DNA from 4 places in the Micromonospora nigra genome. Region 1 is predicted to be linked to each of the others. Evidence: riboswitches for the same ligand, from Rfam matches in the RefSeq annotation. Region 1 holds a riboswitch; each other region holds the start of a gene.
What was found. A riboswitch is a leader RNA that binds a small molecule or an ion and turns the genes downstream of it on or off. The one in region 1 is predicted to bind cyclic di-AMP.
Positions count from the first base shown of each region.

Region 2: linked by a shared signal. The riboswitch ahead of GA0070616_RS05600 (coiled-coil domain-containing protein) and the one ahead of GA0070616_RS22105 (C39 family peptidase) in region 1 are both predicted to bind cyclic di-AMP.
Region 3: linked by a shared signal. The riboswitch ahead of GA0070616_RS14975 (coiled-coil domain-containing protein) and the one ahead of GA0070616_RS22105 (C39 family peptidase) in region 1 are both predicted to bind cyclic di-AMP.
Region 4: linked by a shared signal. The riboswitch ahead of GA0070616_RS13060 (C40 family peptidase) and the one ahead of GA0070616_RS22105 (C39 family peptidase) in region 1 are both predicted to bind cyclic di-AMP.

Region 1 is NZ_FMHT01000003.1:5,032,607-5,040,379, reverse strand. It holds gene GA0070616_RS22110 (CDP-glycerol glycerophosphotransferase family protein) at 1-1,422, shown strand, start outside; gene GA0070616_RS22105 (C39 family peptidase) at 1,617-2,477, opposite strand; cyclic di-AMP (ydaO/yuaA leader) riboswitch at 2,702-2,842, opposite strand; gene GA0070616_RS22100 (hypothetical protein) at 3,128-3,880, opposite strand; gene GA0070616_RS22095 (hypothetical protein) at 4,087-4,560, opposite strand; gene GA0070616_RS22090 (acyltransferase family protein) at 4,654-5,751, opposite strand; gene GA0070616_RS22085 (polysaccharide pyruvyl transferase family protein) at 5,957-7,288, shown strand; gene GA0070616_RS22080 (glycosyltransferase family 2 protein) at 7,378-7,773, shown strand, end outside.
Region 2 is NZ_FMHT01000003.1:1,400,754-1,408,526, forward strand. It holds gene GA0070616_RS05580 (hypothetical protein) at 1-9, shown strand, start outside; gene GA0070616_RS05585 (alpha/beta fold hydrolase) at 211-1,125, shown strand; gene GA0070616_RS05590 (HelD family protein) at 1,258-3,375, shown strand; gene GA0070616_RS05595 (cation diffusion facilitator family transporter) at 3,448-4,365, shown strand; cyclic di-AMP (ydaO/yuaA leader) riboswitch at 4,519-4,650, shown strand; gene GA0070616_RS05600 (coiled-coil domain-containing protein) at 4,655-5,755, shown strand; gene GA0070616_RS05605 (1-phosphofructokinase family hexose kinase) at 5,861-6,874, shown strand; gene surE (5'/3'-nucleotidase SurE) at 6,871-7,695, shown strand; gene GA0070616_RS05615 (STAS domain-containing protein) at 7,740-7,773, opposite strand, start outside.
Region 3 is NZ_FMHT01000003.1:3,479,210-3,486,982, forward strand. It holds gene GA0070616_RS14970 (carbonic anhydrase) at 1-488, shown strand, start outside; gene GA0070616_RS14975 (coiled-coil domain-containing protein) at 562-1,575, opposite strand; cyclic di-AMP (ydaO/yuaA leader) riboswitch at 1,580-1,710, opposite strand; gene GA0070616_RS14980 (YibE/F family protein) at 1,877-3,223, opposite strand; gene GA0070616_RS14985 (hypothetical protein) at 3,689-4,207, shown strand; gene GA0070616_RS14990 (DUF305 domain-containing protein) at 4,284-4,919, shown strand; gene GA0070616_RS14995 (CsbD family protein) at 4,994-5,167, shown strand; gene GA0070616_RS15000 (DUF2786 domain-containing protein) at 5,326-6,570, opposite strand; gene GA0070616_RS15005 (anti-sigma factor RsbA family regulatory protein) at 6,601-7,563, opposite strand; gene GA0070616_RS15010 (MEDS domain-containing protein) at 7,560-7,773, opposite strand, start outside.
Region 4 is NZ_FMHT01000003.1:3,078,152-3,085,924, reverse strand. It holds gene GA0070616_RS13070 (pyridoxamine 5'-phosphate oxidase family protein) at 1-22, opposite strand, end outside; gene dcd (dCTP deaminase) at 101-679, shown strand; gene GA0070616_RS13060 (C40 family peptidase) at 768-1,808, opposite strand; cyclic di-AMP (ydaO/yuaA leader) riboswitch at 1,821-1,958, opposite strand; gene GA0070616_RS13055 (C40 family peptidase) at 2,130-3,143, opposite strand; gene GA0070616_RS13050 ((Fe-S)-binding protein) at 3,393-5,618, opposite strand; gene GA0070616_RS13045 (cell division protein CrgA) at 5,930-6,193, opposite strand; gene GA0070616_RS13040 (DUF881 domain-containing protein) at 6,409-7,212, shown strand; gene GA0070616_RS28775 (class E sortase) at 7,209-7,773, shown strand, end outside.

The DNA of each region.
Region 1 (7,773 bases):
CTCGTCGGGCCCCTGCGGGACGCCGGCAACCTGGAGATCCGGGCGGCGAACCTGCCAGTGCGCACCTGGGTGCCGGCGGTCGCCGCCCGCCTCGGCGACGCCCTCGCCGGGCTGCTGGCCCTGGTGGCGCTGGCCGCCGTGGCGGCCCTGCCCGCGGTGGTCGCCCTGGCCGTGAGCCTGCTGGTCGCCGGGGGCGCGGGGGCGGTCGCGCTGGACCTGGCCCGACGCCGGTTCCGCCCGGCGGCCGGCGGTTCGGCGGTGACCCGGGCGCTGCGTCGCCACCAGCCCGAGTTCGTGCTGCACTTCTCCGCCCCGCCCGGCTCGGAGTACCAGGTCACCATGTGGCTGCCGTACCTGGAGCGGATCGGCCGGCCGTTCCTGGTCATGGTGCGGGAGCCGGAGTTCCTGCCGACCGTGGCGGCGGCCACCCGCGCGCCGGTGCTCTACTGCCCCACCACCAGGACCATGGACGAGGCGCTGGTGCCGAGCCTGCGGGCCGCGTTCTACGTCAACCACGGCGCGAAGAACAGTCACTGCATCCGCTTCACCCAGCTCACCCACGTGCAGCTGCACCACGGTGACAGCGACAAGGCCCCCAGCGCGAACCCGGTGTCCGCCATCTTCGACCGGATCTTCGTCGCCGGGCAGGCCGCGATCGAGCGGTACGCCCGCGCCGGGGTGGACATCCCGGCGGAGAAGTTCGTCGTGGTGGGCCGCCCCCAGGTCGAGGCCATCGAGGTGCGCCCCGAACCGGCGCGCGGGCTGGCGAACCCGACCGTGCTGTACACGCCGACCTGGACGGGGCACCACGCCGACGCGAACTACTGCTCCCTGCCGGTGGCGGAGACGCTGCTGCGGCGGCTGCTCGACCGGGGCGCGACGGTGATCCTGCGCGCGCACCCGTACACCACGCAGAACCCGACGTCGGCGCGGCAGCTCGCGCGGCTGACGGACCTGCTCGCCGCCGACCGGGCCCGCACCGGCCGACCGCACGTCTTCGGGGCGGCGAGCCGCGCGCTGACCCTGACCGAGTGCGTGAACCGGGCCGACGCGCTGGTCTCGGACGTGTCGGGGGTCATCTCCGACTGGCTCTACTCGGGTAAGCCGTACGCGGTCACCGACATGGGGGTCGACGGCGACCGGTTCACGGAGCGGTTCCCGCTGGCCGGCTCCGGCTACGTGCTGCGCCGCGACATGGCCGACGTGGACGGGGTGCTGACCGGCCTGCTGGACACCGATCCGCTCGCTCCGGCCCGGTGGGAGACCCGCCGCCGCTACCTGGGCGACTTCCCCGTCGAGTCGTACGCCGAGGCGTTCCTGTCGGCCGCGCGGCGGGAACTCGACGGCCCCTCGACGCTACCCGCGCCGCGCGGGCAGGCCGACGCCGGGCGACCCGCGGCCCCCCTGTCCCCCACCGCCTGACGCTGTCCCTCCTTGGCCCGGCAGCCCCCGCGACCTGACGCGTTGTCACCGCGGCGCCCACGACCTGACGCGCTGTCCCCGCGGCGCCCGCGACCTGACGCGCTGTCCCGGCCCGATGGGGGCCGCGACCGGGCGGGACACGACGGCGGGCGCCGGCCCCTCGCGGAGCCGGCGCCCGTGACGTCGTTCGGCGGTCAGGCGGAGTAGCCGCGGGTGGCCGCCCAGTGCGCCAGGTCGATGGTGGTCAGCCAGTACGACGGGGCCGCCGGGTCCGCCGAGTCGGCGATCTTCACCAGCCGCCCCTCGTCGGAGTAGCCGATCACCGCGACGTAGTGGCCGCCCGGGAACGAGTGCCAGCCGCCGTCGGTGTCGGTGGCGGTGCCGGCGACGTTCACCACGACGCCCCGGCCGCCGGTGATGGCCTTGACGACGTCGGCCTGGAGCCGGTCCATCTGCTCCGCGGTGGCCGCACCGCCGGGAATCGTACGGGTCCGGTACGGGCCGCCCTTGACGACGGCGTTGAGCACCCGGGTGGTGTCCTCGGCCGAGTTCGTGCCGGCCTGGGTGGTGCCGAGCTGGACTGCCAGCTCGTTCTGGGTACGGGCGATGCCGGCGGCGCTCAGCGCGTGCCGTACGGCGGCCGGACCGCAGTTGTAGAACGTGTTCTGGGTCTCGTGGTCGTAGTCCAGGCTCTTGGCGGCCGGGGGCTTCGGTTTCCGGGTGACGTCCGGTTCGGCGGTGGCCTTGCGGGCCTTCGGCGACGGTGCCGGCGTGGTCGCGGCGCTGCTCGGCGCGGCCGTCGACGCCGAGCTGCCCGGCTCGGCCGCTGGGGTGGCACTGCCCGCCGGGACGGTCGGCTCGGCGGGGCTGGCCTGGGCGCGGGAGGCGAGGGTGTCGCCGCGTACCTCGGCTGCGACGGCCGGTGCCTCGTCGGCGGTCGCCAGTGCGGCGCCGGTGCCGGTGGCCAGCATGAGCGCGGCGGCGGCACCGGCGACGACCTGGTGGGGACGCTCGGTGACGAGCCGACGGAGTTGACGCTTGACGTGGTGCTTCACAGGGGGTTCCTCCACGGGTTCGGGGCGAGTGCCGCCGTCACCGGCCAGGCGGGGACGCCGCGCGGACGAGGTCCGCACGGTCAGGTGCACTCGGGGATTCGCCCGGGGTGCCGGGCGGGGGCGGTGGCCGGGATCAGCCCGCCGACGAGTCGACGGGTGGGGGCACCGCGGTGCCGTGGAGGCGGGGGAACAATGCGGGGGCGTGATGGTGCTGCACGGGTTGGAACTCCTTCCGCAGCCGCCGACCGGGTTAGCTGACGGATTCGGGCGGGAAGATCGCCCTACCGCGGCCGTGGCTCGCGGATTCACCCCAGTGGTGCAGTGGGTCCCCGGTTCGTGTTTCCACGATTGAGCGGGTCGGTGCGGCGTCGCCATCTGCGATCGGTTACCGCACCGGACGCGCCGACCCTACTGGCCGGGTTCGGACCCTGCCAACCCCTGCTGAGCTGCGTAAACATCTTTCCGGCCGGCAATTTTCCGGACATTGGCGCACTGCCGGTGCTCGATGGGGCCAGACCCGGTGACGGCACCAGAGGGCGACATCCGGAACGGTCGCCGGAAAGGGTGCGCAATCCCCGGGCGCGATGTGCCGGAACGAGCCCGGAATCCGTTTCGCCGCCACGTGACCGGGCTCACCGGATTCCGGTCGGTCAGCCCACCCCGGCCGGCCGCCAGCGGGCCGCCGCAACGGGACGGCGTTGCGCCCCGGGAACCCGCACGGCCGGCACCGGGGCGGGCCGCAGCCGAACGGCCGCGGCGTACGCCTCCGTGGTCAGGGCGCGGGCCGCGTCGACGGCGACCTCCGCGGCGCGCCACGCCGCCCGCTCACGCTCCGCCGCGCTCCGGTACGCCGCCGACAGGTGGTCGCGCACGGCGCGGGCGAGGACGACCTCCTGCTCGGCGGGGTGCCGGCGCGGGTCCCAGCCGGCCCGCCGCCCGAACACGTCGCTGAGCTGGCTGGCTGACAGGTCCCCGCGCCAGTGGGCGGCCATCGCGGCGTGGTGCAGCCACCGCTCCCGGGCGGCGTACTCGGCGGGGGTGTGCGGGGTCCTCGGGGTGGGCAGCGCGGTGGTCCCGGCGAGGCGCCGGGCGGCGGTCTCCGCCCGGTCGTAGGCCCGCCAGGCCCGGTCCAGGTCCTCCTGGGCGGCCCGCCAGGCGTCGCGCCGTCGACGGGCGGTCCGGGCCGCCCCGGCAGCGGCGACGGCCACCTCTCCGGCGTACCGGCGCAGGTCTGCGGCCTCCTGTGCCGCCTCGTCGGCGCCGGCGGTCGGCTCGGCCGGTGTGGTGGCTTCGGGGCGGGCGACCAGGGCGGTGAGCACGCCCAGCGCGACGACGAGCAGGGCCGACCAGATGGCGGCGGCCTGCGGCACCTCGATCAGGAACTGGTAGAGCACGGTCTCCATGGCGATACCTCACGGACGGGTGGTGCGGGTGACGACGGCGACGCCCCCGGCCCGGCGGCGCCGGTGGGCTCGGCCGGGTGGGTGCGGGTGAGGTGCGACGGAACGCGGCGGTCAGGCGGCCCCGGAGGCGGGTGACCGAGGTCGGACGGCCGGGGGTCAGGCAGCCCGGGGGGTCAGGCCGCCCCGAAGGTCAGGCGACCCGAAGGTCAGGCTGCCCGGGGTCGGGTCAGACCGACCGGCGGGGCGCGCGGACCGGGGACCGGCGGACCCGCCCCGGCGGGCGGCGCGTCGACCCGACCGGCGAGCGCCGCACCGGCGCCGGCGGGCCGCATCGCGGCGGGGGTGGGCGGTACGGGGCCGGCGGTCAGCCCGTCGTGCGAGTCGGCCGGGCAGACGTCGGACGGGCAGACGTCGGACGGGCAGACGTCGGACGGGCAGACGCCGAACGGAAGCGCCGGCACGACGGGCGAGTCGAGCCCTCCGGGAGCAGCCTCCCGGAGGGCGGGCAGGGGCCCGTCGACCGGGGGCCGGATCTCGACCGGGGCGGGATGACCGGCGGCCCCGGAGGGCAGCACCCCGATGCCGAGGGTGCAGGTGGCGGCGACGGCGAAACCGGCCAGCAGCCGCACGGCCCAGCGCGTCACCCACCACAGGGGAACGCGCAGAGCGACAGGCAGCACACGGCAACGCTACCGCCGACACCGCCAACGCGCACCGCCACCGGGCGTGTCGGCGGTGTCGATCGTGGACCGGCCGGCGTGGACGGTCGCGGGTCAGCGGCGTGCGGTCAGCAACCGCATCATCGGCGTCTCGACGTACCGGTGCAGCAGCGCCGCCAGGGCGAGGGTGAGCAGCAGGAAGCCCACCACGGCGAGCGGCCCCCACCACCCGGGCAGGCCGGTGCCCCAGTCGCCGGTGAGCCGGAGCAGCGTCATGATCACGAAGACGTGCACCAGGTAGAACGCGAACGACACCTCGCCCAGCCAGACCATCGGCCGGGCGCGCAGCGGCGAGCGGTCACCGCGCACGTCGGCCCGCGCCGCCGCGGTGATCACCAGCAGGTACGCCGCCGACAGCACCGCCGCCCACAGCTCGGCCCGGACCCACTGGGACGTCACCACCCAGACGCCGACGAAGATCACGCCGGCCAGTGGCAGTCCCGGCCCCCGCCAGTGCCCCCGGCGCATCAGTTCGGCGGCGGCCACGCCCATCCAGAACTCCGTGGAGCGCACCAGCGGGAAGACCTGGGTGAACCACCAGCGGCTCTCCTCCGGCACCAGCACCTGCCCCGGCCACAGGGCCAGGATGACCAGCGGCACCGCGACCACCACGGTCCACAGCACCGCGGAGCGGGTGCGGTGCAGCACCGGCAGCACCAGCGGCAGGCACAGGTAGAAGAACAGCTCACAGGACAGCGACCAGCTGACCGTGTTGATGCTGTAGAAGTAGCCCGGGCGCGGGTCCCAGGCCTGCACCAGCAGGAGGTTCTCCAACGCGGCGACCGGGTCGACGGGGTCGGCGAACCACCACGCCACCGCCAGGGCCAGCGCCCACAGCAGCAGGTGGTTGGGGTAGATCTTGGCGAGCCGGCGGCGCCAGAACCGGCGCCGGGAGTCCCCGGGCCGGGCGGACCAGACGAGCACGAAGCCGCTGAGGATGAAGAAGAACTGGACACCGGACAGGCCGAGGGTGAAGACCGCGCCCAGCGCGGCCTGCGGACCCGGGTCCGCGATGATCCGCATGGTGCCCGCGTGGAAGCCGAACACCAGCAGGGCGGCGATCCAGCGCAGCCCGGTCAGCGACGGCAGCCGACGGGCGTCGGACCGCCGCGCCGGAACCGGTTCGGCGAGGGCGAGGGGGGCGCTCGTCATTCGCGGCACCCTACCGTCGGTGGGGCACGCCCGATCCGGTCGGGGACAGCAGGGGCGGACCGGCAGGTGTCAGCCGGGCGGCCGGTGGCCTAATATTCCGGGGCCCGGAGAAGACGGGACCTCGCTCGGCCCAGGCCGCCCGGGGTGCCGGCGCGGACACGCCGCGCAGGACGGACCCGGACGACGGACGAGAGGCGGAGGCACGATGCACCAGCGGATCCTGATGCGGGCTCGGAAGGGCCCCTTCGACGTCAACTCCCCGGAGGAGACGTTCGAGCGCAACCTCATCGGGGAGAACGCCGGCAACCTCGTGTTCAGCCATGCCGCCCACAAGCTGCTGGGCACCCGGGCGGCCACCATCACGCCCAACGGCTTCACGGTCAACATGCGGGACTCCGACAAGATCAACGAGGAGTACGACGTCTTCGTGGTGCCGCTGGCGAACGCCTTCCGGCGCAGCTACGCCCACCGCCTGGACGTGATGAGCCGGCTGATCGAGCGGCTGAAGATCCCGGTGGTGGTGCTCGGCGTCGGGGTGCAGACCAACGTCGACGGCGACCGTGAGTACCTGCGCCCGATCGACGAGTCGGTCACCCGGTTCTGCCGGGCCGTGCTGGACCGCTCGCACAGCATCGGCGTGCGGGGCGAGATCACCGCGCAGTACCTGAACACCCTGGGCTTCGCGAACGTGGACATCATCGGGTGCCCGTCGATGTTCCTGCACGGGGACACCCTGCCGGTGGAGAAGCGCAAGTCCTTCATCGGCCCGTACGACCGGATCGCGCTGACCGTCTCGCCGTACGTCAAGTCGATGGCGCAGATCATCGGCACGCACCACCAGCGGTACGAGAACCTGCGGTACCTGCCGCAGGACCTGAAGACGTTGGGCACCCTGCTCTACGGCGACGCGCCGGAGGACCGGGGCAAGTCCAGCCCGATCCCGATCCACACCACGCACCCGCTGTTCACCGAGGACAAGGTGCGGATGTTCGTCGACCCGTGGACCTGGTTCGACTACCTGTCCAGCTTCGACTTCAACTTCGGCACCCGCATCCACGGCACCATCGCCGCGCTGCTGGCGGGTACGCCGGGCTACCTGTTCGCGCACGACTCGCGCACCCTGGAGCTGGCCCGGTACTTCGACATCCCGCACCGGGTGATGCGGGACGTACCGGCCGACGTCGACGCGGCGCACCTCTACGAGGAGGCCGACTACAGCGCGATGGTCAACGGGCACAAGGCCCGGTACGAGACGATGTGCGCCTTCCTGGCCAAGCACGACCTCGGCAACGCGTTCGCCGACGGTGACAGCGCCGCCCGGTTCGACGCCCGGGTCCGCGAGACCGTGTTCGCGCCCGCGGTCAGGCCCGCCGCCGCCACCTCGCCGCAGGTGCTGGTGGAGCGCATCCAGTGGCTGCGCGACCAGAACGTGATGTTGCAGGAGCGCAAGGAGAAGAGCATCGTGCGCTCGGAGCAGATCCGTACCCGCCTGAAGAAGGCCGTCGGTGGCCCGGTGCGCCGCATGCTGAACCGTTAACCTGACGCTCGGCGGCTGTTCAGGCACTCCACCACCGTCGGCCACGTGAGGTTCCGGGTCCGGCCACCCGGGCCGACGAGGGTGTCCGGGTGGTCATTGAGCCGACGCGGGCACCGCTGCTGAGCATCGTCGTGCCGGTGCACGCCGTGGAGCCGTACCTCTACCAGTGCCTGGAGTCGATCCGGGCGGACGTGCCGGCCGGCGAGGCGAACGCCGTGGAGATCGTCGCCGTGGACGACGCGTCGCCGGACCGGTGTGGTGAGATGCTGCGCTCGTACGCGGCTGGCCGGCCCGGCGTCCGCACGGTGCACCTGACCCGCAACGTCGGCCTGGGACTGGCCCGCAACGCCGGCCTGGACGTCGCCACCGGGCGCTACGTCTGGTTCGTCGACAGCGACGACTGGCTGCCGCCGGGAACCCTGCCGGCCGTTCTGGACCGGCTGCGCGGCGACCGTCCCGACGTGCTGATGCTCGACCACCTGCGG
Region 2 (7,773 bases), 3.6 Mb from region 1:
GAGGGCTGAGCCCCTTTCGCAGCATCCGAACGCCCGCCGGGTCCCCCGGCGGGCGTTCGCGCGTCCGGGGCAGGCGGGGGCCCGGCGTACGCGAGGCACGCTTGCGGATCTTCTCAACGGGGTAGGTGGCGTGGTGTCATGGGGGATAACCCGTGTTACCACCGGGTATCCCGGGCGTTACGGCCCTGTGCGGCCTGGGGAGGTTCGACGATGCCGGAACACGTCGAGGTACGGCTTCCCGACGACGTACGCCTCCACGTGGAGGCCGTCGGCCCGGCGGACGCCGAGGTGACCGCGGTGCTGCTGCACGGCTGGACGCTGGACGGACGCAGCTGGCACCGGCAGTTGGCCGCGCTGCGGGCGGCCTTCGGGTCGGTGCGGGTCGTCACCTACGACGCCCGCGGGCACGGTCGCTCCAGCTGCATGACACTGCCCACCGCGACCCTGGAACAGCTCGGCGACGACCTGGCCGCCGTGCTCGACACGGTGGCCCCGACGGGCCGGGTGGTGCTGGTCGGGCACTCCATGGGCGGCATGACGATCATGGAGTACGCGCACCGCCACCCCGGGCACTTCGCCTCCCGGACGGCCGGCCTGGTCTTCGTGTCCACGACCGCCGAGGGGCACGCCCACACCGTCTACGGCCTGTCGCCACGGATCGCCCGGCTGATCCGGCTGGCCGAGACCACCGGCGCGGGGGTGCTGGCCCGCTGCGGGGCCTGGCGTCCGCCCCGGGCACTGCTGCGGGCGCTGCGGCCGTCCATCCGCTGGATGCTCTTCGGCGACCGCTGCGACCCCACCGACATCCGCCTGGTCACTTCGGCGGTGGCCCGCGCGACCCTGCGCTCGATCGGCGGGTTCCGCGCCTCGATCGGCACCCAGCACCGGCTGGACACCCTGGCCACGCTGGCCCACCTGCCGGCGGCTGCCCTGGTCGGCGACCGGGACCGGCTGACCCCGCCGCCGTGCGCCGAGTCGATCGCCGCCGCCCTGCCGGCCACCGAGCTGACCGTCTGCCCCGGGGCCGGGCACATGCTGATGATGGAGCGCCCCGACAAGGTCAACGAGGCGTTGTTCGGCGTCCTGCGGCGGGTGCTCGCCCAGACCCCGCTCCACGGGTTCTGACGGCGGTGGGCCGGGCAGCCGGCCGACGGTCTCGCGAGGTCGGCGACCTGGGGCACGGCGCGGTGGGCGGGGGCGTACCCTCTTGCGGTTGGCCTCGTGGCGTCCGGTGGCCGACGTCAGGAGGAACGAGCGTTGACCGACCAGACCACCCTGCGCCGGGAGATCGCCTCCGAGCAACGGCATCTCGACCGGGTGTACGCCCGGCTGGCCGAGCTGCGCCGGTCGGCGGTCCGGGCCGAGCGGGACGGCTACCGGCTGGCCCGGGTCGGCAACTTCGGTGCGCTGGTGGAGCGGGACGCGATGGTGTTCCACGCCGCTCAACGTCGCCACACCCTGGACGCCGAGTACGAGGGCCTGGTCTTCGGCCGGCTCGATCGGCACGACGGGCAGGTGCTGCACGTGGGCCGGCTCGGCATCCGCGACACCGACGCCGCCACCCTGGTGGTGGACTGGCGGGCCCCGGCCGCCGCGGCGTTCTACCAGGCCACCCCGGCGCAGCCGCTGGGCGTGGTGCGCCGCCGCACGATCCAGTCCCGCGGGGAGCGGGTCACCCGGATCGAGGACGACCTGCTCGACCCGGCCGCCGCACCGCCGGACATGGCGGTGGTGGGCGACGGGGCCCTGCTGGCCACCCTGTCCCGGGCCACGGGCCGGGGCATGCGCGACATCGTGGCCACCATCCAGCGGGAGCAGGACGAGGCGATCCGCTCCCCCGGTTCGGGCGTGACGATCGTGTCCGGCGGGCCGGGCACCGGCAAGACGGCGGTGGCGCTGCACCGCGCGGCGTACCTGCTCTACTCCGACCGCAGCCGGTACGCCGGCGGCGGCATCCTGGTGGTCGGCCCCTCGTCGGTGTTCGTGGAGTACATCGCCTCGGTGCTGCCCTCGCTGGGTGAGGACACGGCCACCCTGCACTCGCTGGGCAGCCTCTTCCCCGGGTTCACCGCCACCCGCACCGATCCGCCCGAGGTGGCGGCGGTCAAGGGATCGCTGCGGATGCGGCGGGTGCTGGAGCGCGCCACCCGCGACGCGGTGCCGGACGGCCCGGGCGAGCTGCGGCTGCTCTACCGGGGGCAGCTGCTGCGGCTGGAGCGGGCCGAGCTGGACGCGATCCGGGACCGGGCGTTGCCGCGCGGGGCGCGCCGCAACGAGGTGCGCCGGGCGGGTTTCGACGGGGTGCTGGCCGCGTTGTACGCCCAGGCCCGCCGGTTGGCGGTTCCCCGGCTGCCCGAGCAGCGCGCCTTCGAGGACGAGCTGATCGACCGGGCGGACTTCCGGGACTTCCTCAGGGCGTGGTGGCCCCGGCTGCACCCCCGCCATGTGCTGGGCTGGCTGGCCCGCCCGGATCGGCTGCGCCGGTACGCGGGCGGGATCCTGTCCGGCGCGGAGATCCGGCTGGTGCAGCAGGCGTACGGACGGTTGGCCGTCGACGGGCTCACGGTCGCCGACGTGGCGCTGCTCGACGAGCTGGACGCGCTGCTCGGCCAGCCGGTGCGGCCGGCGAGGCCGAAGCGGGATCCGTTCCGGCTGGCCGGCGGCGTCCGCGAGTTGAGCACCTTCGCCGACCGCCAGCGGGCCGCCCGGGAGGCGGCCCGGCAGCGCCCGGAGGACTACCGGGAGTACGCCCACGTGGTGGTGGACGAGTCGCAGGACGTCTCGCCGATGCAGTGGCGGATGATCGGCCGGCGGGGGCGGCTGGCGTCCTGGACGGTGGTGGGCGACCCGGCGCAGACGGCCTGGACGGGCGACCCGGAGGAGCTGACCCGGGCACGGGACCAGGCGTTGGGCCGACGCCGGAGGCACCACTTCACGCTGACCACGAACTACCGGAACTCGGCGGAGATCTTCGCGGTGGCGGCGGCGGAGATCCGTCGCCTCTACCCCGACCTGCCGCTGCCCACGGCCGTGCGGTCGACGGGGATCGAGCCGGTCCGCCTGACGGTCGGGGCCGACGAGTTGTCCACCACGGTGATCGCGGCGGCGAGCGCACTGCTGGCCGAGGTGGAGGGCACGGTCGGGGTGGTCACGCCGGTGCCGCGTCGCGACGAGGTCGCGGCCTGGCTGGGCGCGCTCGGCGGGTCGCGGTTGCAGGTGGTGACCAGCCTGGAGGCCAAGGGCATGGAGTACGACGGGGTCGTGCTGGTGGCCCCGGGAGAGATCCGGGCGGATCCGGGTTCGGGGATCCGGACGCTCTACGTGGCGTTGTCCCGGGCCACCCAGCGGCTCACCACGGTCGACCCGGTCACCTGAACTTCACTTGCATACATAGCGATGTGAGCATAGATTGTGCTCCGATCCCGACAGGTGACGGAGGGTGTCTGCGTGGGCGCGGGTCATGACCATCACCACGGCGCGGTCGCCAACGCCGCGCACCGCCACGCGGGGCGGCTCTGGGCGGCGTTCGCCCTGCTCGCCACGCTGATGGTGGTCGAGGCCGTGGCCGCCCTGCAAACCGGTTCGCTGGCCCTGCTCTCCGACGCCGGCCACATGTTCACCGACGTGCTCGGCATCGGGATGGCCCTGGCCGCCGTCGCCGCCACCCGACGGGCGGCGGCGGATCCGCAACGCACCTTCGGCCTCTACCGGCTGGAGGTGCTCGCCGCGCTGGCCAACGCCGTACTGCTCTCCGGCGTCGCCGTCTACGTGCTGGTCGAGGCGGTCCGCCGGTTCGGCGACCCGGTCGAGGTGCCGGCCGGGCCGATGCTGGTGGTGGCGGTGCTCGGTCTGCTCGCCAACGTGGTCGCCTTCGCCCTGCTGCGCCCGGGGGCCAAGGAGAGCATCAACCTGCGCGGGGCCTACCTGGAGGTGCTGGGCGACCTGCTCGGCTCCCTCGGCGTGATCGCGGCGGCGCTGCTGATCGCCGTCACCGACTGGTGGTGGGCAGACCCCCTGGTGGCCGTCGGGATCGGCCTGTTCATCCTCCCCCGCACCTGGCGGCTCGGCCGGGCGGCGGTGCGCATCCTCGTGCAGGCGGCCCCGGAGCACCTCCAGGTCACGGCGGTGCACGACCGGCTGGCAGCGGTGCCCGGGGTGGCCGAGGTGCACGACCTGCACGTCTGGACGCTCACCTCCGGCATGGAGGTGGCCTCGGCGCACCTCACCATGGCCCCGGACGCCGAGGTCGGGGCGGTGCTGACCGCCGCGCGCACCGCCCTGCGGGAGGACTTCCGCATCGAGCACGCGACGCTGCAGATCGAGCCCGGCGCGTCGCCCGGGGCCTGCGGGACGGTGGAGTGGTAATGAGCACACGAGTGAATGGTGGAGTGTATTGTGCACTCATGCCGGATTTGCCCGTGATAGCCCGCGTACGTACCGTCACAGGTGCTGCACCAGTCACAGGAGCACCGGTACTCTCAGACCCGGCCCCCGCCAGGCGGCACCCAACGGTGCCGGCGGCGGCCGCCGCCTAATCGCCGACGACGGCGAACCGGGGAACCATGTTCCTGGGGTGCATCCGCGCATGCGGTAGGGATCTTCCGTCCCGAACCCGTCAGCTAACCCGGTCGGCGGCTGACGGAAGGACACGTGCATGCCAGTAGTGGCACCAGTCAGACGACGCGCCGCCCGGACGGCGGCCCTGATCGTTGCGACGCTCGCTCTCGGCGTCGCGATCGCCCCGGTGGCTCCGGCCACGGCGGCACCACGCGCCGGGTTCCTCGCGGCCCCGTCCGACCCGGGCGACGAGGGTGGCACCCCCGCCCTGCGGGCCCAGCTCGAGGCCGCGAGCAAGGGCTACCTCGACGCCAAGCGGGCCCTCGACAGCTCCGTCCAACGTCAACGCGAGTTGGCCACCCACCTCACCGCCACCGAGGCGCAGCTCGCCGAACGCAGCACCAAGGTCGGCGAGATCGCGGCCCAGGCGTACCGCTCGGGTGGACTCTCCGCCGCGTCGGCGCTGCTCAAGAGCGACTCCCCCGCCGGCTTCATGGATCGCGCGGCGGCGCTCGACGCGGTGGCCGCCAACGAGGACCGGGCGCTGCGCGAACTCCAGCAGACCCGTGACGAGGCGGTCCGCACCAAGACCGCCCTCGACGGCGAGATCCGCGAGCAGCGCAAACAGGTCGCCGTCATGGCCAGGCGCAAGGAGCAGGCCGAGAAGGCGTTGACCGTGGCCAACCAGAAGGAGAAGGAGAAGGCGGCGGCGGCGGCCAGAGCCGACGACGGCGGCAGCAGGAGCGGCCGGAGCACCTCCACGGCCAAGGCCAAGCCGGCACCCCGCAACTCCGACGGATCGTGGCCGGCCGAGTCGTGCAGCGTGAACGACCCCACGCCGGCCAACGGCTGCATCACCCCCCGCACCCTGCACGCGCTCAACCAGGCCAAGGCGGCCGGGTTCACCCGGTACGTCTCCTGCTACCGGCCGGGCGGCTCCGGCGAGCACCCCAAGGGCCGGGCCTGCGACTTCGCGGCCCAGAAGAACGGGTTCGGCGGGGACGCCACCGGCGGCGACCGCACGTACGGCAACAACCTGGCGGCGTTCTACGTCAACAACGCCAACCGGCTCGCCGTGCTCTACGTGATCTGGTACAGGCAGATCTGGCTGCCCAGCAGCGGCTGGAAGTCGTACAGCGGGGCCAACGGGGACCCGTCGAGCGACCACACCAACCACGTGCACCTGTCGGTGTACTGACCCCCGCACGAGGCCCGGGAGCTGCCGGTGAGGGCTCCCGGGCCTCGTGCGGCGCGTCGGACCCGACGTCCGGCGGAGCGCCGGTCGGTTGGTTACGGTCGGCAGATGGCAGTCGACCAGACCCACCGATCGGAACCGACCGTGGGTGACCACGTCATGGTCTTCGCCCCGACGCCCCGGCTCACCGTCACGGTGGACCAGCCGAGCGACGTGCCCGAACTGCACCTGCACCCGGGCGGGCAGGGCGTGTGGCAGGCCCGGATGATCATGTCGCTCGGGGTCGACGTGGTGCTCTGCACCGCCCTCGGCGGCGAGATCGGGCAGGTCCTGCACCCCCTGCTGGTGAGCGAGGGCGTGGACCTGAAGGTGGTGCTGCGCGACTCCGGCAGCGGCGGGTACGTGCACGACCGGCGCGCGGGCTCCCGCCGCGAGGTCGTGGACGTGCCCGGCCAGCCGCTGAGCCGCCACGAACTGGACGATCTCTACAACCTGGCGCTCGGCGAGGGACTGCGGGCGGCGGTCAGTGTGCTCAGTGGCCCCAACGAGCCCTCCCTCGTGCCGGCGGACCTCTACCGCCGGTTCGCCGCCGACCTCGGCGCCAACGGCAGCCGGGTGGTGGTCGACCTGTGCGGCGAGCACCTCACCGCCGTCCTGGACAGCGGGGTCTTCTTCCTCAAGGTCAGCCACGAGGAGCTGATCGCCGACGGGCGTGCGGCCGGCGACGACGAGGAGCAGCTCACCCGGGCGATGTACGACCTGCACGCCGGCGGCGCGGAGAACGTGGTGGTCAGCCGCGCCGACCGGCCCGCCCTGGCCCTGGTCGACGGTGAGGTCTTCGAGGTGGAGATGCCCCGCCTCCAGGCGGCCGACCACCGGGGCGCGGGCGACTCGATGACCGCCGGGTTCGCCGCCGTGGTGGCCCGGGGCGGCGACGTACACACCGCCGTACGCACCGGGGCGGCGGCCGGCGCGCTGAACGTGACCAGGCACGGGCTGGGCACCGGCCGGCTCGACTCGATCACCGGCCTGGTCGACCGGGTCCGCCTGCTGCCGGCCGGCAGCCGCCCACAAGGGCGGACCACCCCCGACGAACTGGCCGACCGGGTGGCGGGCCGATGACGCTCCGGGTCCTGATCACCAACGACGACGGCATCGGCGCCCCCGGCATCCAGGCACTGGCCCGGGCGGCGGTGGACCGCGGGCTGGACGTGGTGGTCGCCGCTCCCCTGGAAGAGGCCAGCGGCACGAGCGCCGCGATGACCGCCGTGGAACGCGACGGTCAGGTGGTGGTACGCCCACATCCGCTGCCGGAACTGGACGGGGTACCGGCCTTCGGCGTCGGCGGATCCCCCGGCTTCATCGCGCTGATCGCCACGCACGGCGCGTTCGGGCCCCCGCCCGCCATGCTGCTCTCCGGCGTCAACCGGGGTGCCAACGCCGGCCGGGCGGTGCTGCACTCCGGCACGGTGGGAGCCGCCTTCACCGCCGCCGCGAACGGCTGCCGGGCCATGGCGGTGTCCCTGGACGTGCTGTCGGCCGGGGAGGCCACCGCCGCCAGCGGCGGGGCGGCGGTGGCGGCCGCCGCGCGGGTCCGCGACTCCGAACGCCACTGGACCACCGCCGCCCGGGTCGCCCTGGACCTGCTGCCCCGGCTCACCGCCGCGCCGGCGGAGAGCGTACTCAACGTCAACGCGCCGGACCTGCCGCACAGCCAACTGCGCGGGGTGCGCCGGGGGGCGCTGGCGAGCTTCGGCCAGGTGCAGATGACGGTGGCCGAGGCGGGGCACGGCTTCGTGCGCACCTCGCTGGAGGAGCCCGGACAGTCGGTGCAACCGGGCACCGACCTGGCACTGCTCGCCGACGGGTACGCCTCGGTGACGGCGGTCCGGGCGGTCACCGAGGTCGCCGACGTGGACCTGTCCGGCCTCGGCGAGGAGTGAACGCCGACCCGTGGCGGTGGCTGAGGGCCCCCGTTGCGGGTGGCTCAGGCCCCCGGGAGCACCTCGGGGGTGGCGGCA
Region 3 (7,773 bases), 1.6 Mb from region 1:
CGGACTCCCGGCTGGCCGCCGAGATCATCTTCGACCGGGGGCTCGGCGACCTGTTCGTCGTCCGTACCGCGGGTCACACCATCGGCCCCGAGGTGCTGGGCAGCGTCGAGTACGCCGTGACCGTCCTGGGAACGCCATTGGTGGTGGTGCTCGGTCACGACTCGTGCGGTGCCGTCCAGGCGGCCCGAGCGGCGCTCACCACCGGCACGACCCCGGCCGGCCACCTGCGGGCCGTCGTCGACGCCGTGGTGCCCAGCCTGCACCGGGCGCAGGCGCAGGGCGTGACGGACCTGGACGGGATCGTCGACATCCACATCGCGCAGACCGTCGAGGCGATGCTGGGCGCGTCCGCCGTGCTCGCCGCCGAGGTGACCGCCGGCCGTTGCGCCGTGGTCGGCATGTCGTACCGGCTGGCGGCCGGCGAGGTACGCGCCGTCGCGGGCGAACCGGTCGACCTCGCGGTCGAGCCGGCCGGCGCGGTCGCCTGAGCCGACCCCGACACGGATCGAGGGCCGCCCCACCGGTCGGTGGGGCGGCCCTCGCCGGGTCTGCGCGCCGTGCTCAGAGCAGTGACACGTGCACGTGGTCGGTGTGGTTCGACGGCCCGCTGTACGACGACCAGCCGGTCGCCGGGAACCAGATCTGCCGGTTCCAGATCACGTAGTAGACGCCCAGCCGGTCGGCGTTGCGCACCAGGAAGGCCGCCAGGTTGTTGCCGTAGATCCGGGTGTCGTCGTTGTACCAGGGCCGGAAGCCGCTGTTCTGCAACGACCAGTCGCAGGCCCGGCCCTTCGGGTGCTCCCACGGGCCACCGGGGCGGTAGCAGCCGACGAACCGCTTGAAACCGGCCTTCCGCACCTCGTTGTACATGTGCAGGGTGCGCGGGGTGATGCAGCCCGAGGTGGTGGGGTCGTTCTTGCTGCACGACTCGGCCCGCCAGTCGCCGTCCGCGCTGCGCCCCGGTGCGACGGCGGCGACCGGCGAGGTGGCGTCGACCTTGCCGCCCGTGACGCTGTAGCCACCCACCAGATTCAGTGACTTCTCCGCGTCGCGCTTCTTGCGGGCGATCTCGTTGGTCAGCTTCTGCTGCTCGCGAACCTCGGCGTCGAGGGCCAGCTTGGCCTGCTCCGCCCGGTTCCTGGCCTCGTTGACCCGCGCCAGCCGCTTGGCGTTGACCAGGTTCAGCTCGTCGAGGGCGGAGGCCCGCTCGACGAACGAGTCGGGGGCGGTGCTCTGCAGCAGCATGGCCACCGCGCCGACCCGGCCCGTCCGGTACGACTGCGCGGCGATCTCCCTCACCTGCGGGGCCAGCGCGTCCAGGTCGGCCTGCGCGCGGCTCACCTCCAGGGCGAACTCCAGCTGGCGCTTCTTGGACTTCTCCAGCCTGCTCTTGGCCTTGCTGAAGTCCCGGTTCGTCGCCTCGATCAGCTCGTTGAGCATCGGCGGGTCGTCGTCGTGCTGCTGGGGCTTGGGAGGGGTGGGCTCGGCCGACGCCGGGAGAGGGCCGGCGAAGACGGCGAAGGCGGCGAACACGGCCACCACAGGCGTCAACCAGCGGCGTAGGGGTGCCGTCACTGTGATCCCTTCCATCGACCGCCGACCGGGTTAGCTGACGGGTTCGGGACGGAAGCGGCCCCTACCGCTGGCGCGGATTCACCCCACGTACCTGGTTCCCCGGCTCGCCTCGCGGCGATTGGGCGGTGGCACCGCAGGCGCCGGAGTGCGCCTTCGGCGGTGACCGGCAGCGAGGTTACCGGACGGTCCCCCGAGGGATCTACGTCCCGATGCCGACTAAATGCGTCATTTCGTAATCGCGGTGGGTGACCAGTGACGTGGTTATCAGCCTCACCCGTCGGGACGGTCACGCTGAGGAGTGTCACCATGCGGTGTCCGTGCTCCTGTCCGGATCGGGCCACCCGGATCGGGTGGCGGTGGACGTGGGGGTGCCGCGTGGGGCGCTGAGCGCCCGCAGCGCCTCGGCCCGGCCCGTGCCCGGCCGGGGAACCTCGGGAGAGGGCGGTGCCTCGTCGGTGGCGGCCCGGTCCCGGCCCGCCCGGGTGACCACGGCGGCCAGGGCCGTCGTCAGGGGAACGGCGGCGATCAGCCCGAGCGTCGCCACGGTGCTGCGTACGATCTCCTGCGCCAGGAACTCGCTGGTCAGGATCTGGCCCACCGCGCGGGAGTCCGCGGTGAGCAGGAGCAGCAGCGGCAGCGAGGCGCCCGCGTACGCCAGCACGATGGTGTTGACCACCGAGGCGACGTGGGCCCGCCCGACCCGCGTCGCGGCCTGGTAGAGCTGGCGCCGGGAGTAGCCGGGGTTGGCGTGGGCCAGTTCGCTCACCGTGGCGGCCTGGGTCACCGTGACGTCGTCGAGCACGCCCAGCGAGCCGATGATGATGCCGGCCAGCAGCAGGCCGTGCAGGTCGACGTCGGCCTGGAAGAAGGACAGCGTCGTGGCGTCCTCGGTGCCGAACCCGGTGAGGTGGGTGGCCGCCGTGGCGGCGAGGCCGAGCAGCCCGGTCAGCACCAGGCTCGCCAGTGTCCCCAGTACCGCCACGGAGGTCTGCCCCGACACGCCGTGGGTCAGGTAGAGCACCACGAACATGATCAGTGCGGCGCCGACGACGGCGACCAGCAGCGGCGACTGGCCGGCGCTGATCGCGGGCAGCACGAAGGTGAGCAGGATGGCGAAGCTGGCCGCCAGTCCGGCCAGTGCGGCCAGGCCGCGCCACCGCCCGAAGGCCACGATCGCGGCGGCGAACAGCACCCCGAGCCAGATCAGCGGGGTGCCGCGCTGGTGTGCGGCGATGTGGTAGCTGCTCACCGTCGGGTCGGCCGGATCGGTCAGCGTGACCAGGACGATCTCGTCGCCCACCTCGACCCGGGGAGCGCCGGGCCCGGTCGGGATCGATGTCTCGACCTGCTGTCCGGCGTCGGGGCCGTCGTCCACCCGCACCGTGACCGTGCCGCACGGCCCCTGGCTGCCCGCCGGGGTGCCCTCCGGGGACTCCGGGGTCGGCGGGCAGGGCTCGGTGACCACCCGGGTGACCGTGCCGTGGTGGCGTGGCGCGTCCTGCCCCGGGTCGGGTCGGGGGGCGTCGCGGGGCCACAGCACCAGGGCGGCGACCAGGGTGGCGACAACGAGGGGGAGCACCGTCGCGACGAGTACCCGCCGCACCCCGGGCGGGGTCGGCGGGGCGTGACGGCTGTGGTCGGCGCCCATGCGGTGTCTCCCAACGAGTTCAGAGCGGAGTACGTGTCGGCGGGCCGTTCCGGTTCAGCACGACCGGAACGGGGCCGTGGCGGCCGACCGGGACTCTCCGGCCGTGACGATGTGACCACGCGCCGCGACGGGAGGGGGTGGCCGGGAGCCGCCGCCGACGGCCGTCGGCGGGCTGGGGGGCCGGCGGCGTACGCGGGCCGCACTGGTGTGGTCTCGGCGGGCCATCGCTGCGAATGGTAGCCACCCCGCTATCGGACCGCAGGTGGCGAGGCACGCGGTGGCGACGCGCCGGGGCCCGTCGGCCGGCTGGTCCACTCACCGGTGGCGCGTACCCCGCCGGTCTCCGCCTCGGCGGCGGCCGAGCCGTCCAGGGTCGCACTGGTCCGGCGTCACCGGCCGGGTACGTTCGGTGACGAACCGTCGCCCCTGCGCTGGTGGGGCCGGTCCGCCGGTTACCGTTATCGGGTGTGGACGATGGCGGCGGCGCAGCGGTGGGTTCGACCACTGCTGCTGGCCGGCACCCTCGTCGGCCTCACCGCGATGCACACCATCGGCCACGACGCGCACGCCGCGGCGAGCGACCACCACAAGCATTCCGTGGCGCACGCCGCCGCGATCCCGGCGGCCGTCGGTGACCTGACGCCGCCCTCGGTGGCCCCCGCCACGGCGGACCGGCCCCACCCCGCCATCCACGACCGCGGCGCGGGGACGGACCTCGGGACCGGCGGCACGCGCGCCGGACACCCCGAGGCGGCCTCCCCGGCCGGCGGGGGCGACGGGAACGGCGACCTGCCCGGCTGGGGGGCCTGCCTGGCGGTGCTGGGTGCGCTGGCGGTGCCGCTGCTGCTCGCTGTGCTGATCACGGCCCGCCGGTCACCCGCCGCCGTGTCCACCGGCCGCCGCGGCCGGGTCGGCCCGGTGCCCCGCGCGCCGCCCAGCCCGGTGGGCCTCCGCATCGCCACGGTGTCGGTGCTGCGTAGATAGGACGCCCCGACGCGGATCCACCCGGTCCGCGTCCCCTCGTCCTACCCATGTTCCGATACCCGGAAGGCAGTCCACGATGATCCGTACCACCGTGCGCCGCGCCCTGCTGGCCGGCGCGGCCCTGACCGTCGCCCTGACCCTGTCCGCCTGCGGCGGCGACGACCACGACTCCCCGATGCACGACACGGCCGGCTCCGGCACGACCACCGCCCCGGCCGACGGCGGACCCACCGCCGGCGCCGCGCCGTTCGGTGACGCCGACGTGATGTTCGCCCAGATGATGATCCCGCACCACCAGCAGGCGGTCGAGATGGCCGACCTGGCCGCGACGCGGGCCGCCGACCCGGAGGTGAAGAGTCTCGCCGCGGATATCAAGGCGGCCCAGGGGCCGGAGATCGATGCCATGTCGGGCTGGCTGACCACCTGGGGACGGCCGGTCCCGTCGCCCGGCGCCGAGATGCCGCACATGGACCACGCGATGCCCGGCATGATGTCCGACGCCGACATGGCCGGGCTGACCAAGGCGTCCGGCCGGGACTTCGACCGGAAGTTCCTGACCATGATGATCGCCCACCACGAGGGCGCCATCGAGATGGCGCGGAGCGAGACGGCGACCGGCACCAGTCCGGAGGCGAAGGCGATGGCACAGCAGATCGCCACCAGCCAGCAGAAGGAGATCGCCCTGATGCGGGGCATCCTCGACCGGCTCTGAGGCTGGACGGTTGGGGGCCGGCGTGGAGGGTACGTACCTGACGTAGCGGAACCCGCCGACCACCGGAGGATGACATGGGCATCGACGACAAGATCGGTAACACGACCGAGGACACCACCGGCAAGGTCAAGGAGGGCGTCGGCCGCGCCACCGACAACGAGCGCCTGGAGGCCGAGGGTCGCAACGACCAGACCGGCGCCAAGCTCAAGCAGGCCGGCGAGAAGATCAAGGACGCCTTCAAGAGCTGATCGTCAAGCAGGAGACGACCGCCGGGTCGGCCCCGTGGCCGGCCCGGCGGTCGCCGTCCGCGTGCCGGTGACCCGGCGGGCCTCGGTGCGTCGTCCGCGTGCCGGTGACCGGCGGGCCTCGGTCCGTCGTCCGCCTGCCGGTGAGCGGTCCGGGACGGTCAGCCGCGGCGGTCCAGGCGCGGTGGCGGCCGGTGCGCGCGTCCCGGGGCCAGCGAGGCCCGGTCCGCGGCGGCGGTGCCCGACGACCAGCCCTCGGCGTCCCGTACGGACAGCCGGTGCCGGGTGACCCCGGGGAACAGCGTGTCGAGGCGTTCCCGTACCGCCTCCGACCGTGCGGCGAGCACCGGCAGCAGCCGCTCGGGCCCCGCCGCCGCGGCGGTCTCGCGGTCGACCGACTCGGTGGCCGACCGCAGCCGCTCCCCGATGCGCAGGGCGAAGGCGTTCAGGAACGACTCGTCCCATCCCCGGGTGCGCCGACCACCGGACCGGCGCTCACCCCGGCCGCGCAGCATCGCCGTGGTGGCCTGGACGAGCAGCGACGTGTATAGCAGCTCGACCGCCTCCAGGTCGGCGGGCCAGCCCAGCACGGTGGTGAAGCCGAGGTCGTCGGACCACACCGCCTCGCACCGGTTCGCGGCCGCCACCTCCTGCACCAGCAGGGCCTTCGCGCCCGCGTACGGGGGATCGGTGCCGAGCCGCACTCCGCCGGGCCGGTCACCCGGCTCCGCGTCGGTGGACAGCAGCGCCTGGTCGATGCTGTGCCGGGCGATCAACTCCTGCGCCTTGCCGGTGAGCGCCTCCGCCTCGGCGGGAAAGGTGGTCGACTCCGCCTTGGCCAGCAGCGCCCGGACCCGGTCGAGCATGCGGGACGCCCCGGTCGGGGAACGACGCCCCCGGTCGGCGGTCGCACCGGCCGTGCCCGGCGGCGGGCGGAGCACCGCGATCGGCGGCAGCCCCTCCACCAGCGCCAGCACGTCGACGACCTCCCGCAGCGCGGTCACCCGGTCCAGCCCCTGCCGGTGCGCCCAGGCACCGAGCTGGCGGTCGTCGTCGGCCCACCACACGTGCGCGTCCAGGTCGGCGAGTTGCGCGTCCCACCAGGTCGGCACCGCGTCGGGCAGGGTGCGTCGGTGCGTGGCGAGCACGTCCACCACCAGGGCGGCGGCCCGAGCGCCGAGCCGGCGCCCGGCCAGTCGGGTCAGGTCGACCGGCTGCCAGCCGCGCGTCGCGAGCCGCCCGACGACCCGCGCCAGCCGGCGGGCGAGGGCAGCTTCGACCGCCGCCGCGCCGTTCTGCACCCCCGCGCCGACCACGAGCCGGTCCCGCTGCCGTTCGGCGAGCCGTACGTCGGTGCCGCGCACCGCCGCGAGCACCTCGTCGACGAGTTCGTCGGCGCCTGGCACTGCCACTCCTCCTCGGTCCGCGACCGGGGTTCAGGCCGCGCGGGGCGGCTGCCCGGCGGTGAGGCGCAACGTCCAGCCATCGGCGTCGCGCCAGTGCGTGACGTGGTCGCAGGACTGGTGGGTGATCCACAGGCCCAGGCCGCCGATGGAGCCGTCGGATGCCGGCAGCAGCCCCGCGTAGGGGTCCGTCGGCCCGTCGCCCGCGTCGTTGACGGTGGCGACGATGCGGTCGTCGCCCGCCCAGATCCGCAGCCGCACCGGGGCCTTGCCGTGCCGCAACCCGTTGGTGACGGTCTCGCTGACCGCGACCGTGAAGTCGTCGGCGTCGTCGGGTGACAGCAGTCCCCGGTCGACGGCGCGGACGGCGGCGCGGGCCTGCGCGGCGGTCGGGTCGGTCAGCTCGACCACCGGCGGTGACGCCTGGATCGGATCGGCCGGGACGGCCCGCTCCTCGCGCAGGTACGCCTCCGGCGCCGTGTACGACGCGCTCGGCAGGTGCCGCCCGTCGACGGTGGCGAACCGGGGGTGGGTGCGGGCGACGTCGGTGAGCACCGCGCGGGGCGTACGCCGGGTGTCGTAGGCGCACACGCTCCACAGCGGCCACTCGTCGTACGCGTGGTTGACCGCAGCCTCGTACCGGGCCCACCAGTCCCAGGTGGAGCCGAGGGCGAGCGGCGGCACCTCACCCATGATCCGGACCTGTGCCGCGCCGGCGGCCACCCGCTCGGCCAGCAGGTGCCGGTAGAGCCGGATCGCCGCGGCCGGTCGGGCGTACACCTGCCCGCCGCTCATGACCTCGACGCCGCAGCGGGCGGGCAGCGCGGAGCGGACCAGGTCGCCGGTGCGCTCGCCCAGCGCCAGGATCGTCGGCTCGCCGGCCGCCACCCCGTCCAGCAGGAACGGCACCGCGACGGCGACCAGCTCCTCGTCGGAGTCGTAGTGGACGGCCTCGTGGAAGTGGCCGGGCAGCCCGGCGGCGGGACCCGTCCTCACCGGACCAGCTCCACCCGCAGGCCGGGCAGGTCGAGCAGCGCGGCCAGCCGGGCGGCGGCGGCGTGTGAGGTGCGCAGCACGGCGGTCGCGCCGCGGCGGCGGGCGTACTCGCGCAGGTGCACCAGTGAGCGGTGGTCGAGGAAGTGCAGGTCGGCGGCGTGCAGCACCAGTTCGCCGTCGGTCGGTTCGAGATCGGCGCGTTCGAGCGTG
Region 4 (7,773 bases), 2.0 Mb from region 1:
AGAACTCGGACCAGGAAGCCATGCCGACATCCTATCGAACACGTGTACGAAGACCTAGTCCGACACGCAGGTCACGCACACCGCTCGCTATGGTGTTCCGATGCTGCTCTCCGACCGGGACCTGGTCTCCGAGATCAAGGCGGGCACCCTCGCGCTGGAGCCGTTCGAGCCCACCCTGGTGCAGCCGTCCAGCATCGACGTCCGACTGGACCGGCTGTTCCGGGTCTTCAACAACCACCTCTACACGCACATCGACCCGGCGACCCGGCAGGACGACCTGACGTCGGCGATCGAGGTCCCCGAGGGCGAACCGTTCGTGCTGCACCCGGGCGAGTTCGTGCTCGCCTCCACCCTGGAGGTCATCTCGCTCGGCGAGCAGCTCGCCGGGCGGCTGGAAGGCAAGAGCTCGCTGGGCCGGCTCGGCCTGCTCACCCACTCCACGGCCGGCTTCATCGACCCCGGCTTCTCCGGCCACGTGACGCTGGAACTGTCCAACGTGGCCAACCTGCCGATCACCCTCTGGCCGGGCATGAAGATCGGCCAGCTCTGCATCTTCCGGCTCTCCTCGCCCGCCGAACACCCCTACGGCTCGGCGGTCTACGGCTCGCGCTACCAGGGTCAGCGCGGCCCCACGCCGAGCCGCGCCTGGCAGAACTGGCGCGCCTGGCCGACCCGCTGACCCGCCGTCGGCCGACGCACGCCCCGCGAGCGGCCGACCGGCCCGCGCCGTCGGCGGCGCGGGCCTGTCCTCTGGTACGCGGCCGGCGTCAGCCCGGTCGTCCGAAACTGTGGATCGGGCCGTCGTTCAGCTTCTTCATCTTCACCGGCACCCCGGCGCGGGAGGCGTGCACCACCCAGCCCCCGCCCACGTACATGCCGACGTGGTGCAGGTCGGCGTAGTAGAAGACGAGATCGCCCGGTCGCAGCTCGCCGCGCCGGACCGACGCGGTGACCCGTCGCTGCCGCGCGGCGTTGTGCGGCAGCGACACCCCGGCCCTCGCCCAGGCCGCGAGCATCAGCCCCGAGCAGTCGAACGCGTGCGGTCCCTCGGCCCCCCACACGTACGGCTTGCCGATCTGGGCACACGCGAACGACACCGCCGCCCCCGCGGGGCCGCCCGGGTAGGTGGCCGGGCAGGGTGCCGGCCGCAGCGGCCCGCCGCCACCCCTGCCGTACGCGCGCAGCCGCAGTCGCTGCAACCGGTCGATCTCTGCGTTGATCTGCCGCTTGCGTTCCGCCAGCTGCGCCTCGGCGCGGGTGAGCTGGGCGATCACGTCGTCGAGCGGTGCCTTGGCGGCAGCCAGCTCGTCGCGCAGCTCGGCGGCCTGCCGGACGTCGGACTGCTGGTGGTGGGCGTACCGGTCGAGCAGGCCGAGCTGTTCGATCAGCTCGGCGGGTGACCGGCCGCCCAGCAGGGCGTTCACGGCGCTGACGGTCTCACCCTTGTACGCCCGGACGGCGAGCTGCCCGACCCGGTTCATGGCCTCGTCCACCCGCTGCTGGAGCGGGGCGATGCGGGCGGCCAGGTCGTCGGCCTCCCGACGCCGGTCGGCGAGGTCCTGACGGGTCGCGTTGTGTTTCTCGATGACGGGTTCGAGCCGGTTCCAGTCCTCGTCGATCTGGCGCTCGATGTCGGCGACAGTGGGGTCGGCCTGGGCCCCGGTGGCGCCTGCCGTCAGGACGACGGCGACGCCGAGCAGGGCGGCGAGTGCGGTGGTGCAGCGGTACCAGCGTGGGCGCGGCGCAGCCGTCATCGGGCCGGCGATCGCCGGCCGGGTCAACGGTGGCCGCGGGGCATGGTGTGCCACCGGGCTCCGTACTCCTTCTTCCTCAGACCGCCTACCGGGTTAGCTGACGGGTTCGGGCGGGAAGGGGGCGCCCTACCGCAACGGCTGCGGATTCACCCCGGGGAACCTGGGTCCCCGGCTCGCTCGGAAGCGACTCGGCGGTGTCGGACCGTCGCCATCCCGGCCGGATGGTCGGTCACCGGCCCGACGGAGGACCACGTTAGGGACGACCACCGGCGATGCGCAACGGATTCACGCGATGACACTCCGTGCTGATAGCCGACAGAAGCGAAGACCCCCGGACGCTTGACCGGGGGTCTTCGGGCGGCACTGCGTGACGGGTCAGCCGGGTCGGCGAAAACCCGCCAGGGGCATGGTGGTGATGCTGGAGACGTTCACCGGCTTGCCGGCCCGCGCGGCGTGCACCATCTGGTTGTTGCCCAGGTAGAGCCCGACATGGTGCAGGTCGCTGAAGAAGAAGACGAGGTCACCGGGGCGGGCGTCGGCCCGGGAGATGGCCTTGCCCTCGTTCCACTGTGCCCCGGTGAAGTGGGTGAGGTAGATGCCGGCCGCCTTGTAGGCGTACTGGGTCAGGCCGGAGCAGTCGAAGGTGTTCGGGCCGGTGGTGCCGAAGACGTACGGCTTGCCGATCTGCGCGCAGGCCGTCCGGATCGCGATCCTGGCCGCCTCGCTGACCACCCCGTTGATGGTGGGGCAGTTCGTCGTCTTGACCGTGGTCTTCGGCAGCGACGCCTCCAGGCGCTTGACGTCGGCCTCGATCTGCTTGCGCTTCGCGGCCAGCTCCGTCTGCTGCTTGGTCTGGGAAGCGATGAGGGCGTCGAGGCTGCGCTTGCGGTCGTCGTACTTCTGCCGGACGCGCACCACCTCGTCGATCTGCCGGCGCTCCTGCGCCGCCAGGCGGTCGAGCAGCGCCATCTGCTCGCCGAGGGTGTCCGGGTTGGCGTTGAGCAGCAGTGCGCTGATCTCCTGCGAGGGCCCGTTGACGTAGTAGCGGGAGGCGAGGCTGCCCACCCGGTTCATCGCCAGTTCGGCCTCCAGGGCCAGGGGCTCGATCTTCTTCTCCAGGTCGGCCGCCTTCTTGCGGTTGACCCTCAGCTCCGAGCGCACCTTGTTGTACTGCTCGATGGTCGGTTCGAGCTTGCGCCACTCCTTGTCGATCTGCGCCTCGATCTCGTCGACCGTGGGTTCGGCGTGAGCGGGCGCGGCGAGCACGCCAGCGCCGACAGCGACGGCGGCGGCGAGGACGAGCAGCGCACGGGCGGCGCGGCGCAGGCCACCCGGTCGGGTGTTCCGCTTCGGGCCACGACGATGAGGGGGCACGGCTGCCACCGGCATCGACTCCTTTGCAACCGACCGCCGGGCGTCCCGCCGAGAGGTGGAGAGGCGGGACAGACGACCCACACAGCGGTCGGTGCCTCAGAGTAGGGAAGCCGAGAGGTGGAATCAAGACGACCCGAGAGAGCTTCACGTGGGTGCGACGACGCGGGTACCGAGAGTGCCGATCGTCTTCCCGCGTCGAACGCGACGGGCGCGGCAGCGCCCCTGTGGAGGGTGCTGCCGCGCCCGTCGTACGCGCGGAACGACTCAGCCGGCCACCGGCTCCTCGGAGGTGCGGGTCTGGTCGGGCCGGACCGAGCGGAGCAGCACGCTGGCCACGTCGACCACCTCGACCTGCTCGCCGGCGCCCTTGCCGTTCACCCCGTCGTTGAGCATGGTCGAGCAGAACGGGCAACCGACGGCGACCGTCCGCGCCCCGGTGGACATGGCCTCCTCGACCCGGTCCACGTTGATCCGCTTGCCGATCTTCTCCTCCATCCACATGCGGGCGCCGCCGGCACCGCAGCAGAAGGAGCGCTCGCTGTTGCGCGGCATCTCGACGAGGCCGCTGTCGCCCGCGCCGCCGCGACCGTCTCCGCCCTCGCCCGCGACGGCGCTGCCGAGCACCTCGCGGGGGGCCGCGAAGACCCGGTTGTGCCGGCCCAGGTAGCAGGGGTCGTGGTAGGTCACCCCGCCGTCGACCGGCTGCACGGGGGTGAGCTTGCCGGTGCTGACCAGGTGCGCCAGCAACTGGGTGTGGTGCACGACCTCGAACTCGCCGCCGAGTTGGCCGTACTCGTTGCCCAGGGTGTTGAAGCAGTGCGGACAGGTGGCGACGATCTTCTTCCGGCTCTTCTCGCGGCCCTCGAACGCCTCGTTGAGGGTCTCCACGTTCTGCTGGGCGAGCATCTGGAAGACGAACTCGTTGCCGATCCGGCGGGCCGGGTCACCCGAACAGGTCTCGCCCTCGCCGAGGATGGCGAAGGAGACGCCGGCCTCGTTGAGCAGCGTGGCGACCGCGCGGGTGGTCTTCTTGGCCCGGTCCTCGAACGCGCCGGCGCAGCCGACCCAGAACAGGTACTCGAAGTCCTCGACCTCGCCGACCCGCGGCACCTCGAAGTCGAGGCCCTTGGTCCAGTCCTCGCGGGTGTTCTGCGGGGCCCCCCACGGGTTGCCCTTGTTCTCCAGGTTGCGCAGCATGACGCCGGCCTCGGAGGGGAAGTTCGACTCGATGAGCACCTGGTAGCGGCGCATGTCGACGATGTGGTCGACGTGCTCGATGTCGACCGGGCACTGCTCGACGCAGGCGCCGCAGGTGGTGCAGGACCAGAGCACGTCGGGGTCGATGATGCCGCCTTCCTCGGCGGTACCGATCAGCGGCTTCTCGGCCTCGGCGAGGGCGAGCACGTCGACGTGGGCGAGTTGCGCGGCGGTGGCCTTCTCCTCGCCGGTCAGGTCCTTGCCGCCGCCGGCCAGCAGGTAGGGCGCCTTGGCGTACGCGTGGTCGCGCAGGCTGAGCACCAGCAGCTTCGGCGACAGGGGCTTGCCGGTGTTCCAGGCCGGGCACTGCGACTGGCAGCGCCCGCACTCGGTGCAGGTGCTGAAGTCCAGCAGGCCCTTCCAGGTGAACTGCTCGACCTGGGCGACGCCGAACTGGTCCTTTTCGGGGTCGGCCTCCTCGAAGTCGAGCGGCTTGCCCTGGCTCATCATCGGCCGCAGGGCACCGAGACCGGAACCGGCGGCGCCGGGGTTGCGCTTGAAGAAGATGTTGGGGAAGGCCAGGAAGCGGTGCCAGGCGACACCCATCGTGACGTTGAGCCCGATCACGATGAGCCAGGTCATCGAAATCATGATCTTGATGAGGGCGGCGATGCTCACTCCGGCCTCGGCGTCGGGCAGGATGGAGCCCACTGCGTGGCTGAGCGGGGTCGCCCAGGTCGGGTACTCGAAGTGGTCCGTGGCGACCTTGAAGCCCCGGATGACGAAGCCCATGATCAGCACCGCGAGGACGACGGCCTCGACGAAGTAGCCCTGCCACATGGTGGAGCCGGTGAACCGGGACTTCCCGCCGGGCCGGGTGGGCCGGTTGCGGAACCGGATCGCGATCAGCACCAGGATGGCGATGATGCCGAGAATGCCGATCCACTCGGTGACCAGGCCGTAGAGGGCCCAGCCGCCGACCAGCGGCAGACCGCCCGTCGGGGACACCACCTCGAAGTACGCCTCGAGCACCAGCAGCGACAGCACGACGAAGCCGACCATCACGAACCAGTGCGCGGCACCCACCACGCTCCAGCGGAGCATCCGGGTGTGGCCGGCGGTCTCCGCCAGCATGGTCGTCGTGCGCGTGCCCTTGTCGGTGAAGCGGGACGGGTCGGGCTGACCCAGCCGGATCACCGCCACCATCTTCATGACCGCACGCGCCGCGAGCCACACCGCAACGGCGGTGATGGCGGCCGCGAGGATCGTGGTGACGATCTGGACGCTGCCCATCGAGTTGGCCTCCCCGGTCTGCTGCCTGTCGAGCGGCTCGGCGACCGGGATCCAGGTCGGGGCGCGAGCGGCGAGCTGCTAGCCGCACCCCCGACCGGACCGGTCGATGACCTCGCTCCGCTCGGTCATGCAGTGCAGCCTACGCGCAAGGTTACCCATCGGTAACGTGAGACTTCTCGCACCCAGGCCACGCCGCCCTGCCGACACCTTAGGGTGCCCGGCTCACGTTCGCCCGGTAGGGGCCAGGCGGAGTGACCTGGACGTCTCCGGACGGCGCACGACGAAGCCGTCGGCGGGAAAGGGCCGCCGGGTCAGCGCCAGCGGGAGAGCAGCACGAGCGAGGCGACCATCGCGCCGAAGCCGACCGCCAGGTTCCAGTACCCGAGCGACATGATCGGGTACTCCTGCTCGGAGAGGTAGTACACGACCAGCCACCCGATGCCGAAGACGATGAGCGCGACCGCCGTGACCGGCAGCCACACCGGGCTAGGCTTGCGCGTCGCCGCCGTGGCCGTCGGACGGACGTCCGTCGGCGGGGTGTACACCTTCTTCTTGCGGACCTGAGACTTGGGCACGACGCTCTCCAGAGGGGTTACGACCTCGTCCGGCCTGACAACCGGGCGCGGGGGCGACGGTCCATGGCCAATAATGTTCGACAGCTAGCGTAGTCCCGAAAACCCGTCCGATCCACGAATGGTTCAGGCCGGTACCCGGTTCCACCGGAAAAGTTGGCCACGGTCGCCCGGCGACGGGGCCCGTGGCCACGCACCAGACACAGGGGGAAGGGTCAGTGGAGTACACATCCGGCGCGGCATCCTGGCAGAAGGTCGTGCGACGCCTGGTCGCCGGCCTGCTGCCCGGGCGGCCACACCGGCGCAGCGGCTGGTCCATCGGGGTGCCCGTCATCGCGGTCGCCGCCGGGCTGCTGTTCACGACCACCGCCACCACGGCCGGCGGCACCGCCCTGCGGGAGGACCGCCGCCCCCAGCTCACCCAGCTCATCGAGGACCGGCGCGCCCAGGTGGCGGCCAACGAGGCCCGCGCCGCCGAGCTACGCGCCGAGGTCGAGGGCCGCACCACCGCCCTTGCCGGGTCCGACGCCCCGATCCGCGAGCAGCAGGACCGCGCCGCCGAGTACCGGGCCGCCGCCGGGTTCACGGCGCTCACCGGGCCCGGTGTGACCGTTGAGCTCAACGACGCACCCCGGCTCGGCGACCAGACGCTGCCCGACGGCGCCACCAACGACGACCTGGTGGTGCACCAGGGAGACGTCCAGGCGGTCGTGAACGCCCTCTGGGCCGGTGGCGCCGAGGCGATGTCAATCATGAACGTCCGCGTGCTGACCACCAGCGCGGTACGCTGCGTCGGTAACACCCTGCTGTTGCACGGCCGGGTGTACTCCCCACCGTTCAAGATCGTAGCAATCGGCGACCCCGCCACCCTTCAGCGGGCCCTCGCCGACTCTGAGGGAGTCCGGTTGTACAAGGACGCGGTCGACGACTACCAGCTCGGCTACAGCGAGACCGTCTCCACGGTCACCGTGCCAGCGTTCGAGGACAGCACGACGCTGCGCTCGGCGACGGTGCCCCGGTGAGCAGCCCGGAGGACGGTCGGCAGCGCCCGCACGGCGACGAGCAGACCGAGATCCTGCCCCGGATCGACCGCACCGCGACCGCGCCGGCCCGTCCGGCTCCCGCCGGCCGGTGGCCCGACCCGGTGCTGCCGCCGCGCTCCGCGGAGCCTCCGGCCGTCGCCGCCGGCCCGCAGCCCGCCGCCCCGCGTCCGTCCGCCGGCCCGCAGCCCGCAGCCATCCGCCCACCCGCCGGGCCGCAGCCCGCCGCCATCCACCCACCCGCCGGGCCGCAGCCCGCCGCCATCCACCCACCCGCCGGGCCGCAGCCCGCCGCCCCGCGCCCATCCGCCGGCCCGACGCCCCTGACGCCCGCCGCGGCTTCCCCGGGTCCTCGGCCGGCGGCACCGCAGTCGCCGCCCACGACCACCGCCGCGCCACGGCCGGCCGTCGGCCCCGCCGACCCCGGGCGACCCACGAACCCGGGGCGCTTCGACCCGCCCGCCGACCACCCCGGCCTCCCCGACCAGAGTCTCTGGCAGGGGTCGGCACCCCGGCGGGCCACCGACGACCCCCGGCCCCGCA